Regions from separate parts of the Kitasatospora sp. NPDC024654 genome, predicted to be linked through region 1. Evidence: riboswitches for the same ligand, from Rfam matches in the RefSeq annotation. Region 1 holds a riboswitch; each other region holds the start of a gene.
The links. A riboswitch is a leader RNA that binds a small molecule or an ion and turns the genes downstream of it on or off. The one in region 1 is predicted to bind magnesium.
Positions count from the first base shown of each region.

Region 2: another riboswitch for magnesium. It lies ahead of ACZ38L_RS13445 (VOC family protein); the one in region 1 lies ahead of ACZ38L_RS13670 (hypothetical protein).
Region 3: another riboswitch for magnesium. It lies ahead of ACZ38L_RS08990 (NRAMP family divalent metal transporter); the one in region 1 lies ahead of ACZ38L_RS13670 (hypothetical protein).

Region 1 covers NZ_JBVHLF010000018.1:32,559-35,823, reverse strand. The annotation lists gene ACZ38L_RS13680 (winged helix-turn-helix domain-containing protein) at 1-229, opposite strand, end outside; gene ACZ38L_RS13675 (hypothetical protein) at 276-545, opposite strand; gene ACZ38L_RS13670 (hypothetical protein) at 1,011-1,427, opposite strand; M-box (ykoK) riboswitch at 1,698-1,874, opposite strand; gene ACZ38L_RS13665 (PadR family transcriptional regulator) at 1,930-2,460, opposite strand; gene ACZ38L_RS13660 (oxidoreductase) at 2,578-3,265, opposite strand, start outside.
Region 2 covers NZ_JBVHLF010000017.1:104,947-108,211, reverse strand. The annotation lists gene ACZ38L_RS13455 (polysaccharide deacetylase family protein) at 1-491, opposite strand, end outside; gene ACZ38L_RS13450 (class I SAM-dependent methyltransferase) at 630-1,280, shown strand; M-box (ykoK) riboswitch at 1,563-1,741, shown strand; gene ACZ38L_RS13445 (VOC family protein) at 2,060-2,476, shown strand; gene ACZ38L_RS13440 (ferritin-like domain-containing protein) at 2,652-3,265, shown strand, end outside.
Region 3 covers NZ_JBVHLF010000010.1:67,784-71,048, reverse strand. The annotation lists gene ACZ38L_RS09000 (hypothetical protein) at 1-4, opposite strand, end outside; gene ACZ38L_RS08995 (DNA-binding protein) at 128-559, opposite strand; M-box (ykoK) riboswitch at 711-888, shown strand; gene ACZ38L_RS08990 (NRAMP family divalent metal transporter) at 1,207-2,853, shown strand; gene ACZ38L_RS08985 (1-phosphofructokinase family hexose kinase) at 2,979-3,265, opposite strand, start outside.

The DNA.
Region 1 (3,265 bases):
GCTCGAACTCCATGTAGGTGAGATCCAGCCGGCGGCCCTCCAGCACGGCGGTGCGCTGGCCGTCGTCGATGACCAGTGCGGCCAGCGGTTGCAGGCGGCTCGGGCCGGGCTCGGCGGGAGTGCTGACGGGGCGCGGCGCCGGGCTGGGCGCGGCCGGTCCGGTTGCGGGCAGGGCCACCGAGCAGTCGTGGTGGATCCGGGCGATCCGGGGGTAGCACAGAGGCATCATTGCTCCTTCGTCGCGTGCGGGCGGCTTTCACTCAACTGACGTGACGTCAGTTCTCGGGCCGCCAGGCGGCTTCCAGTCGCGGCGAGCCGCCCGGGCCGGGCACGGTCCGCCAGTGCGCGCGCGGCGCGCCGGCGCGCCGGACCGTCGCCCCGCTCGGCGTGGGTGCCTGGGCGGCGATGGCCTGGATGACCGGGCTGTCCAGCGGGCTGTCGGCCAGCCGCCCGATGACCCGGGCGAGCACGTCGCGCAGCGGGCGGCGCTGCGGTGCGCTGGCCGGGCGGGCGATCGGGTGGTGGAACGCGGTGAAGACGGACATGACCGGGTGACCTCCGGACGGATGGCGTGCGGGCCGAATGCGGCACGGCACGTGCGGGTGACGGGTGTGAGGGCGCGCTGCGCACGGCCCCGGCGGCCCCGACGCGGTGGCGCGTGACGGACCTCGTCAGCGCGTGTCGCGGGCGGACCGGGCCGCTCGGAGTCCGGGCCGCGGGCGGCCCGGACTATGGGTACTGGGATCCATGGGCGCTCGCCTCCTCCCGGTGTTCGCGACGGTCTGCCCGTCTCGGCCGCAGCAGGGCGTGGGCCGGCTCGAAACGGCCGGTCGCCCCGCGTGGTGTGCTCCAACTCGGCTGAGTCGGAAGGTTTTTGAGATCGATCGATCCCGCAGTTGGTGGACCAAACCCAAGCCAGCATAGTCCGGTCCGGCTCGGTGTCCGCGCCCTTGACGGAACCCTGACGTGACGTGAACGCGGGGTTGTCGCGGACGCCGGGTGGCCGGGCGTCAGGCGTCCGGAGCCGGCCGTCCGGTGCCGGACCGGGCCGCCCGCTCGACGATGGCGTGGGCCGCGGTCGACGGCAGGTCCAGGTGCTGGGCCAGCCAGGGCGCGCGGTGTCCCTGCATGGCCAGCAGGTAGGCGGTGTGCACCCGGGCGTCGTAGGCGACGTCGGGCGAGGTGGTGGCGGCGAAGTCGCGGGCGTCCAGCAGGTAGCGGCGCGGCGTGCCGTCGTGCAGGGTGAGCCGCAGCGACCCGCGCACGGCGGGTGCCGTGGGGAGAACGGGGACGACCGGGGCGGTCCGGGCGGCTGGTGCGGCGGCGGGGCGCCGGTAGCCGCGGATCGCGCGGAGCAGGCGTCCGCCGGAGTGCCGGCGGGCGGTCTCCGGGCGGCCGAGGACGTGCGGCAGGGCGACCATGGTCATGGCGGAACCTCCAAGGCGGGCAAGGCCGTTGGACGGCACGCGGAAACCCGGTGTGGCGGCCCCGGGAACGGGGCGGGCAAGCCGGGAGCGGGTCAGCGCGGGCCGGAGGCGGGCGGATACGGGCGGTCACCGAACCGGAGAAGGGCCGGTGCGCCCGGACTACTCGGACTGCTTCCACTACTCGGACCGTTGTCCATGACGCTCGCCTCCTTCCGGTCGGGGCGGTTCTCGCCTCGTACGCGGCAAGGAACGGACCAGCACGAAACTGCTGGTTCACCCCAACTCGTCAGAGCTTTGGCACTCCACGGCGTGATCCCTCCCGAAGGTGGGAAGCCACTTGGGATCAACCCTTAATTCGGGAAGATCTGTCCTGAACCTGGGCGTCTCTCGACGTCGTCGGGTCAGTGGCCTGTGTCCGTGAAGAGGCCTCACCGAACGAGGTGCCTCCTGCAAACGTTGGCAACTATAGACCCTTCGGGCGACCGGCGTCAGCCGTCGGGAGTCAGGCGTCCAGTTCGGCGAGCACCTCGGTGAGCCAGTCGATCCAGAAGGTCTCCAGCCGGATTCCGCCGCGCAGCACCAGGTGGTGCAGCCGGTTCTCCTCGGCCGACCGCTCGGCCGGGAAGTCGCGCCGCTCGATCTCCGCGTACTCGGCCAGTCGCGTTCGGTGCAGGGCGAGGTGCCGGCGCAGCTCGTCGACCAGGCCGTCCGTGCCGACCACCGCCGCCGCCCGCAGCCGGACCAGCAGGGCGTCGCGGATCGCCTTCGGCTCGGCGGGCTCGGCCACCCAGGTGGCCAGCTCGGCCCGGCCGGCCGGCAGCACCTCGTACTCCTTGCGCTGCCCCCGGGTGGGGGTGGTCTGTGGGAGCGCGCGGATCAGCCCGGCCTGTTCCAGCTTGCCCAGTTCGCGGTAGATCTGCTGGTGCGTGGCGGACCAGAAGAACCCGATGGACTTGTCGAACCGACGGGTCAACTCCAGCCCGGAGGACGGCTTTTCGAGCAGCGCGGTGAGGATCGCGTGCGGTAGCGACATGGTCGGCCAAGCCTCCGGTGCGGTGCGGGCGGCGGGCGCGCGGAGCGGACCGCCGGCCCGTCCCGCGTGCGGGTGCTTGGGGGAAGCCTAGGGCCTGCCTTGGGTGGGACGGGCCGGTCAGATGGTGGCGGCCAGCTCGGTGCCCTGGCGGATCGCCCGCTTGGCGTCGAGTTCGGCGGCCTCGTCCGCGCCGCCGATCAGGTGCGCATCGAGGCCCCGGGCGCGCAGCTCCTGGTACAGGTCGCGCCGGGGCTCCTGGCCGGTGCAGAGCACGACGGTGTCCACCGCGAGGGTGCGACGCTCGCCGTCGACGGTGAGGTGCAGGCCCTCGTCGTCCACGTGGTGGTAGGTGGCGCCGGCGATCATGGTGACCCCGCGGTGTTTGAGCTCCGTGCGGTGGATCCAGCCGGTGGTCCGGCCGAGACCGGCACCGACCTTGCCGGGCTTGCGCTGCAGCAGGTGGACGGCGCGCGGCGGGGCGGCCCGCTCGGGCCGGCGCAGGCCGCCGGGCGCGCGGTACTCGGGGTCGATGCCCCACTGGCGGTAGAAGGCCTGTGGGTCACGGTCGGCCGCGGTGGCCGGCCGGCCGGTCTGGTCGGTCTGGTCGGTGAGGAACTCCGCGACGTCGAACCCGATGCCGCCCGCGCCGATGATCGCCACCCGCTCGCCGACCGGCGCGCCGTCCCGCAGTACGTCGAGGTAGCCGAGCACGCTCGGGTGGTCGACGCCCGGCAGCTCGGGAACGCGCGGGGTGACCCCGGTGGCGAGCACGATCTCGTCGAAGTCGGCCGTGGCGAGCCGGTCG
Region 2 (3,265 bases), on a different contig from region 1:
GCGAAGCCCAGCGCGTTGACCGCGGCGATGCCCTGCGGGGTGGTGGCGCTGTAGGGGAAGCGGAAGAACGGCAACGGCGCCACGCCGGTGGCCGCCCGGATCGCCCGGTCGGCCCGCAGGACCTCCTGCTGGGCCTGGTCGGCGGTGAGACGGTCGAACAGCGGGTGGCTGTACGAGTGGTTGCCGATGCCGTGCTCGGCCGCCATGGCCCGGGCGGCGGCGGGGTGGCGCTCGGCGAACCGCCCGGTGAGGAAGAAGTCGGCGGGCGCGTCGCGCTGCCGCAGCGTCGCCAGCACCTCGGGCACCCCGGTCTCGTCCCAGGCGGCGTTGAAGGTCAGCGCGACCTCCCGGCGGTCGGTGGGCATCCGCCGGTTCTCGCTCCCGAACAGCCGCCCGAGCGGCGCTCGCGGCGGCGACCCGCTGGCCGCGGCGGCGGGCACGCCGAGCACGGCGACAGCGAGGAGGGCGACGGCGGCGGCGAAGCGGTTCACGCCCGATCAACGCCCGCCACCCACGGGAGGTCACTCGCCTCATTTGCCGTTCCGGCAAGGAACTTTGCCAATTGGCCGCCGGCTGTCGCACGCTCGCCGAAAGGCGCCAGCCAACCAACCCGACCGAGGAGACGACCGATGACCGACACCTCGCCACAGAGCACCGCCTACGAGTACTGGGAGGAGTTCTACCGCGACCGCGAGAGCCCGTGGGGCCGGGTCCGCAAGCCCAACGAGCCGCTGGTCCGGGAGGTCGGCGAGCTGACCCCCGGCACCGCGCTGGACCTCGGGTGCTCCGAGGGCACCGACGCGATCTGGCTGGCCGACCGGGGCTGGCGGGTCACCGCCGTCGACGTCTCGGCGACCGCGCTCCGCCGGGCCGCCGCCAACGCGGCCCACGCCGGGGTCGCCGAGCGGATCGACTGGCAGCGGCACGACCTGTCGCAGTCGTTCCCCGCCGGCCGCTTCGACCTGGTGTCCGCCCAGTTCCTGCACTCCCCGGTCGAGCTGGAGGGCGAACGGACGGCCATCCTGCGCCGGGCGGCCGAGGCCGTGGCACCGGGCGGGGTACTGCTGATCGTCGGTCACGCGGGCTGGCCCTCGTGGCAGCACACCCCGCACTTCGACTACCACTTCCCCACCACCGCGGAGGTCCTCGACTCGCTCGACCTCGCGCCGGGACGGTGGCGGGTCGAGCGCGACGAGCTGTTCATCCGCGAGCTGAGCGACCCGGACGGCCTGCCCGGCACCCGTGAGGACAACGTCCTGCGGTTGCGCCACACCGCGTAGCGGCGACCAATCAGGCGACGGCCGGGAACCCGGTGCCGGTGAGCCCGGCCGCGACGTCCCCCAGCGCCCGGGCGGCCGCCGGGTCCGGCGCGGCCCGGGACGGACGGTCCGCGCCGCGCAGCAGCTGGGAGGGGAGCCCGAGCAGGCGGGTCGGTGAGGGGCGGACGGGCCGAGGTGGTCGGCCGGCGCCCGCGGCCGGCCGGCATCACCTCCCAACGTCAAGCGTCGGCAAAATGGTCAACCCGGTCGCCCGGCGGCAGCTAGGCTTGCCGAGGTTTGCAGAAGGCACCTCGTTCGGTGAGGCGTCTGCACGGACACAGGCCACTGACCCCACGACGTCGAGAGACGCCCAGGTTCAGGACAGATCTTCCCGGCTTAAGGGTTGATCCCAAGTGGCTTCCAGTCCTTCGGGCTTGGATCACGCCGTGCAGTGCCAAAGCTCTGACGGGTTGGGGTGATCCGGCGGCTCGGGCGCGCCGGTGAGCTCCTTGCCGAGTCGATGACGCACCGAAGACGGTTCGTCCGGCCGGGAGGAGGCGAGAGACATGGATTGCAGTAGTCCGGGCCACCGTGGCCCCCACCCCCGCCTGTCGTCGCCCCTCCCCGCCCTGCGATAACGACCCCACCAACACGGAATTCTGACTCAGCATCAGTTTATCGGCCCGCGCCGACGTGGATCACCCGTCGGGCGGCGCGCCGCCGTGTGCACCCGACTCCCCACCGTCACCCGGGAGTTCGGGCGGCCCACCATGACCACCACCACCGAGAGGAGGCCGTCTGTGATCACGGCCCTCGACCACGTCCAGCTCAGCGCACCGCCCGGCAGCGAAGCACTGCTCCGGGCCTTCTACTGCGACATCCTGCAACTGGCCGAGATCCCGAAGCCGGCGCCGCTGACCGACCGGGGTGGCTGCTGGTTCGCGGCCGACGGCGGCCGGGTCCGGCTCTACCTGGGGATCGAGGAGCGTTTCCGGCCCACCACCAAGGTTCACCCCGGACTGGTGGTCAGCGCGATCGACGACTTCGCGACGCGCCTGGCGGATCTCGGTGCGTTGGTGGTCTGGGACGAGAGCCTGCCGCCGCACCGCCGCTTCTACACCCAGGACCCGGTCGGCAACCTGCTGGAGTTCGTTGAATCCGTTCCCGAGTGCCGGCCGGCACCGGACCAGGTCCTGCTCGCCGGACGGCACGGCTGAGCCTCCCGGGTGGTGACCGGCGGGTGTCCCGGTGGCGGCGCCGGCTCGGCGGCCGATCCGCTGGTAGCTTCGCCAGCCGTTGCCAGGCAGCCGAGCGGCCCGCGGCCGAAGGACCGAGGCCGGTCGCCCAAGGACGGAGGCAGATGTGATCGATGAGAGCCGACGGGTTCCCCCTTTGAGCCGCAGGGACTTCCTCGCCTCGGCCGGCCTGGCCGCGGCCGGGCCGGCCGTGGTCGCGCCGCCCGCGGCGGCCGCACCCACCGCGCCACCCGGCGCGACCGCCGTCGGAGCGGTCGCGCGGCTGCTGGCGGTGCCCGGCAACCGGCGTGACGTCCAGTGGATCAGGGCGGCGCTCCAGGTCGCGGTGGAGCTGGAGTTCGCCACCATCCCGCCGTACCTCTGCGCCTGGTGGTCCGTCAGGGATCGTGGCCACCAGGCGGCCCGGCTGATCCGCCGCATCGTGAACGACGAGATGTACCACATGGGCCTGGCCTGCAACCTGCTGGTGGCGGTGGGCGGCCGGCCCCGGATCGCCGACGCCGTGCCCTCGTACCCCGGCCCGCTCCCGGGCGGGGTCCGGCCCGGACTGGTCGTCCACCTCTCCGGGCTCACCAAGGAGTACGTGCACGAGGTGCTGATGGGCATCGAGACCCCGGAGACCCCGCTCGCCCGGATGGCGGCCGGACCGCCGACCATCGGCGCCTTCTACACCGCGCTGCTGGAGGCGTTCCGCGACGTCCGGCCCGAACTCTCGGCCGAGGGCCAGCTGGCCGACCGGATCGGCCCGGA
Region 3 (3,265 bases), on a different contig from region 1:
TCAAGGCCACCCCTTCGGTTGACTGCTGTGGTCACGACACGCTCGGTGCCGCGGGAAGCATTCCTCGCTCCCGGCCGTCCCATGCGTCGCACCGAGCGGGCGGTGGCCGCGCCCCCGCGGGCTCCGGCTACTCGGGGCCGGTGCGTTCGGCCAGCCGCTCGTAGCGCTGGCGCGCCGCCTGCGGGGTGCCGAGGCCGAGGCCGAAGGCGATCTCCTGCCAGGTCATGCCGCGCCCGCGGGCCATCTTGAGCAGGCCGGTCTCCAGCTCGTCCAGCTCGCCGCGGACCAGCGGCAGCAGGGTGAGCGCGGCCGTGACGTCGGCCTGGTCGACCTCCGGCTCACCCTCGTCGAGCAGGGCCGAGCCGACCATGAGGAGCGCGACCAGCCGGACCACCTCGTGCGGGCCGGGGGTGGTCGGGTGGGTCTGCCGGCGGCGCTGCTCCTCGGTGGCCGCGTGCCGCTCGGCGAGCCGGAACAGCGCGGCGTACTCGCGCTGGGCGCGGACCTGGCCGGGGTCGGGGGCGGTGAAGGGACCGCTGGTGGGATCGGTTGCTGACATGCCCTCAGAGTGCGATTCGCGCACTCCGTTGTCAACGGAATATGTTGAACGAACTGTTTAAGTTCCCGATCATGCCGGCCCGAAGGTCAAGCTTTGGTAATCGGTTGCCTTGCGCCGCAAGCATGGGTCTATGCTTGTCGAGGTTTTGCAGGAGGCACCTCGTTCGGTGAGGCGTCTTCACGGACACAGGCCACTGATCCCACCCGTCGAGAGACGCTCCGGATCAGGACAGATCTTCCCGACCTAAGGGTTGATCCCAAGTGGCTTCCGATTCAACGGGATCGGATCACGCCGTGAAGTGCCAAAGCTCTGACGAGTTGGGGTGAACCGGCGCCGCTTCGGTGTGCTGGTCCGCTCCTTGCCGCGTCGATGACACGCACCACGAGGTGCGTCCGGCCGGAAGGAGGCGAGAGACATGGATTCGAGCAGTAGTAGTCCGGGCCACAAACGGCCCCGCATCCGCATGTCACCGTCTTCTTCTCACGGCACGCGGTAACCACCTTCCCTGCGCGAATCTCGAGTCGCACCTCAGTCCCCGCACGGCCGCGTGTCGTGACGGTGCCTCAGGCTGCCCGCTCGCAGGGGGGATTGCTGCTGCGTGCCTCCAAACCTCCCCCTGTCGCGGGGGGCTCGGGAGGCTCTCAGTCATGACCGACACCATCACCACCACGGACCAGGCCACGGCGCCGCGCGGCGCCGTCCTCGACGACGCCCACATCGGCGACATCAAGGGTGCGCTCGGCACCATCCGGCTGGACGACGACGCCCCGCGCCAGGGCCTGTCCGCCAAGCTCAAGACCCTGCTGGCGATCGTCGGCCCCGGTCTGATCGTCATGGTCGGCGACAACGACGCCGGTGCCTTCGCCACCTACGGCCAGGCCGGCCAGAACTACGGCACCCACCTGCTGTGGACCCTGCTGCTGCTGATACCGGTGCTGTACGTCAACCAGGAGATGGTGCTGCGGCTGGGCGCGGTCACCGGCGTCGGGCACGCCCGGCTGATCCTGGAGCGCTTCGGCAAGTTCTGGGGCGCGTTCTCGGTCATCGACCTCTTCCTGCTCAACGCCCTCACCCTGGTCACCGAGTTCATCGGGATCACGCTGGCCTCCGACTACCTCGGTCTGCCGAAGGTCGCCTCGGTCGTGCTGGCCGCCGCCATCATCGTGGCCTCGGCCTTCACCGGCTCGTTCCGCCGGTTCGAGCGGATCGCCATCGCGCTGTGCGCCGGCTCGCTGCTGCTGATCCCGATCTACTTCATGATCCACCCGAAGACCTCGCAGATGGCCCACGACTTCGTGGTCCCGAACATGCCCGGCGGCAGCGGCCAGCTCGCCACCGTGATGCTCCTGATCATCGGCATCGTCGGCACCACCGTCGCCCCGTGGCAGCTCTTCTTCCAGCAGTCGTACGTCATCGACAAGCGGATCACCCCGCGCTTCATGAAGTACGAGAAGGCCGACCTGTGGATCGGCATCGTCGTGGTGGTCGTCGGTGGTGCGGCGCTGATGGGCTTCTCCGCCGCCGCGTTCGCCGGCACCGACGGCTTCGGCAACTTCACCGACGCCGCCGGCATCGCCAAGGGCCTGGCCCAGTCCTCCGGTCACCTGGCCGGTGTGCTGTTCGCGATCGCCCTGCTGGACGCCTCGATCATCGGCGCCTTCGCCGTCTCGCTCTCCACCGCCTACGCGATCGGTGACGTCTTCGGCATCAAGCACTCGCTGCACCGCGGCATCGGCGGCGCCAAGGGCTTCTACGCCGTCTACGCCGGCCTGGTCGCCGTCGCCGCCACCATCGTGCTGATCCCGGGCTCGCCGCTGGGCCTGCTCACCCAGGGCGTGCAGACGCTGGCCGGCGTGCTGCTCCCGTCCGCGACCGTCTTCCTGCTGCTGCTCTGCAACGACAAGGCCGTCCTCGGCCCCTGGGTCAACGGCCCGCGGACCAACGCCTTCACCTCCGCGGTGATCGGTGTGCTGGTCACCCTGTCGATCATCCTGACCGCCTCGGTGCTCTTCCCGAACATCACCGCCAACGCGATCCTGCAGATCATGGCCGCCTGCGGCGTGATCGGCGTGCTGGCCGCCGGGTACTCCTTCACCCGCCGCCGCACCGCCACCAAGGAGGACCCGATCGACCGGACCGGCCGTGACGAGTGGCGGATGCCGGCGCTGGAGACGCTGACCAAGCCGACCATGTCGACCACCCGCAAGATCGGCATGACCGCGCTGCGCAGCTACCTGCTGGTCGCGATGATCCTGGTGGTCATCAAGATCGTCGAGGTCGCGCTCGGCCACTGACGAGCCCACCGACGGCCCGCCGGCCACCCCGTGAGGGGCGGTCGGCGGGCCGTCGGCGTCGCTGCTGGCCGGTCGGGGGGTGCGCCGGCGGGCGAGGCCGGTCCGGCCGCGCGGGCCGGTGGCGTTCAGCCGAGCGCGGTGACGGTGACCCGGGGCAGCAGGTGGTGGTACGCGGCCCGGTCGTAGTCGCCCGCGGTCGGAGCGAGGACGGTGGCGGCAGAGAGGGCGACGGCCCGGGCGAGGCGGGCCGGCCAGGGAAGGGCGTCGAGCAGACCGGTGGTCAGCGCGGCCACCGCGGAGTCGCCCGCGCCGGTGGGGTTGCCGGCCAGCCGTTCTGGCGGGGTGGCCAGCCAGCTGCCGTCCGGGGTGGTCGCGAGCAGGCCGTCGGGGCCGAGCGAGGCGATCACCGCGC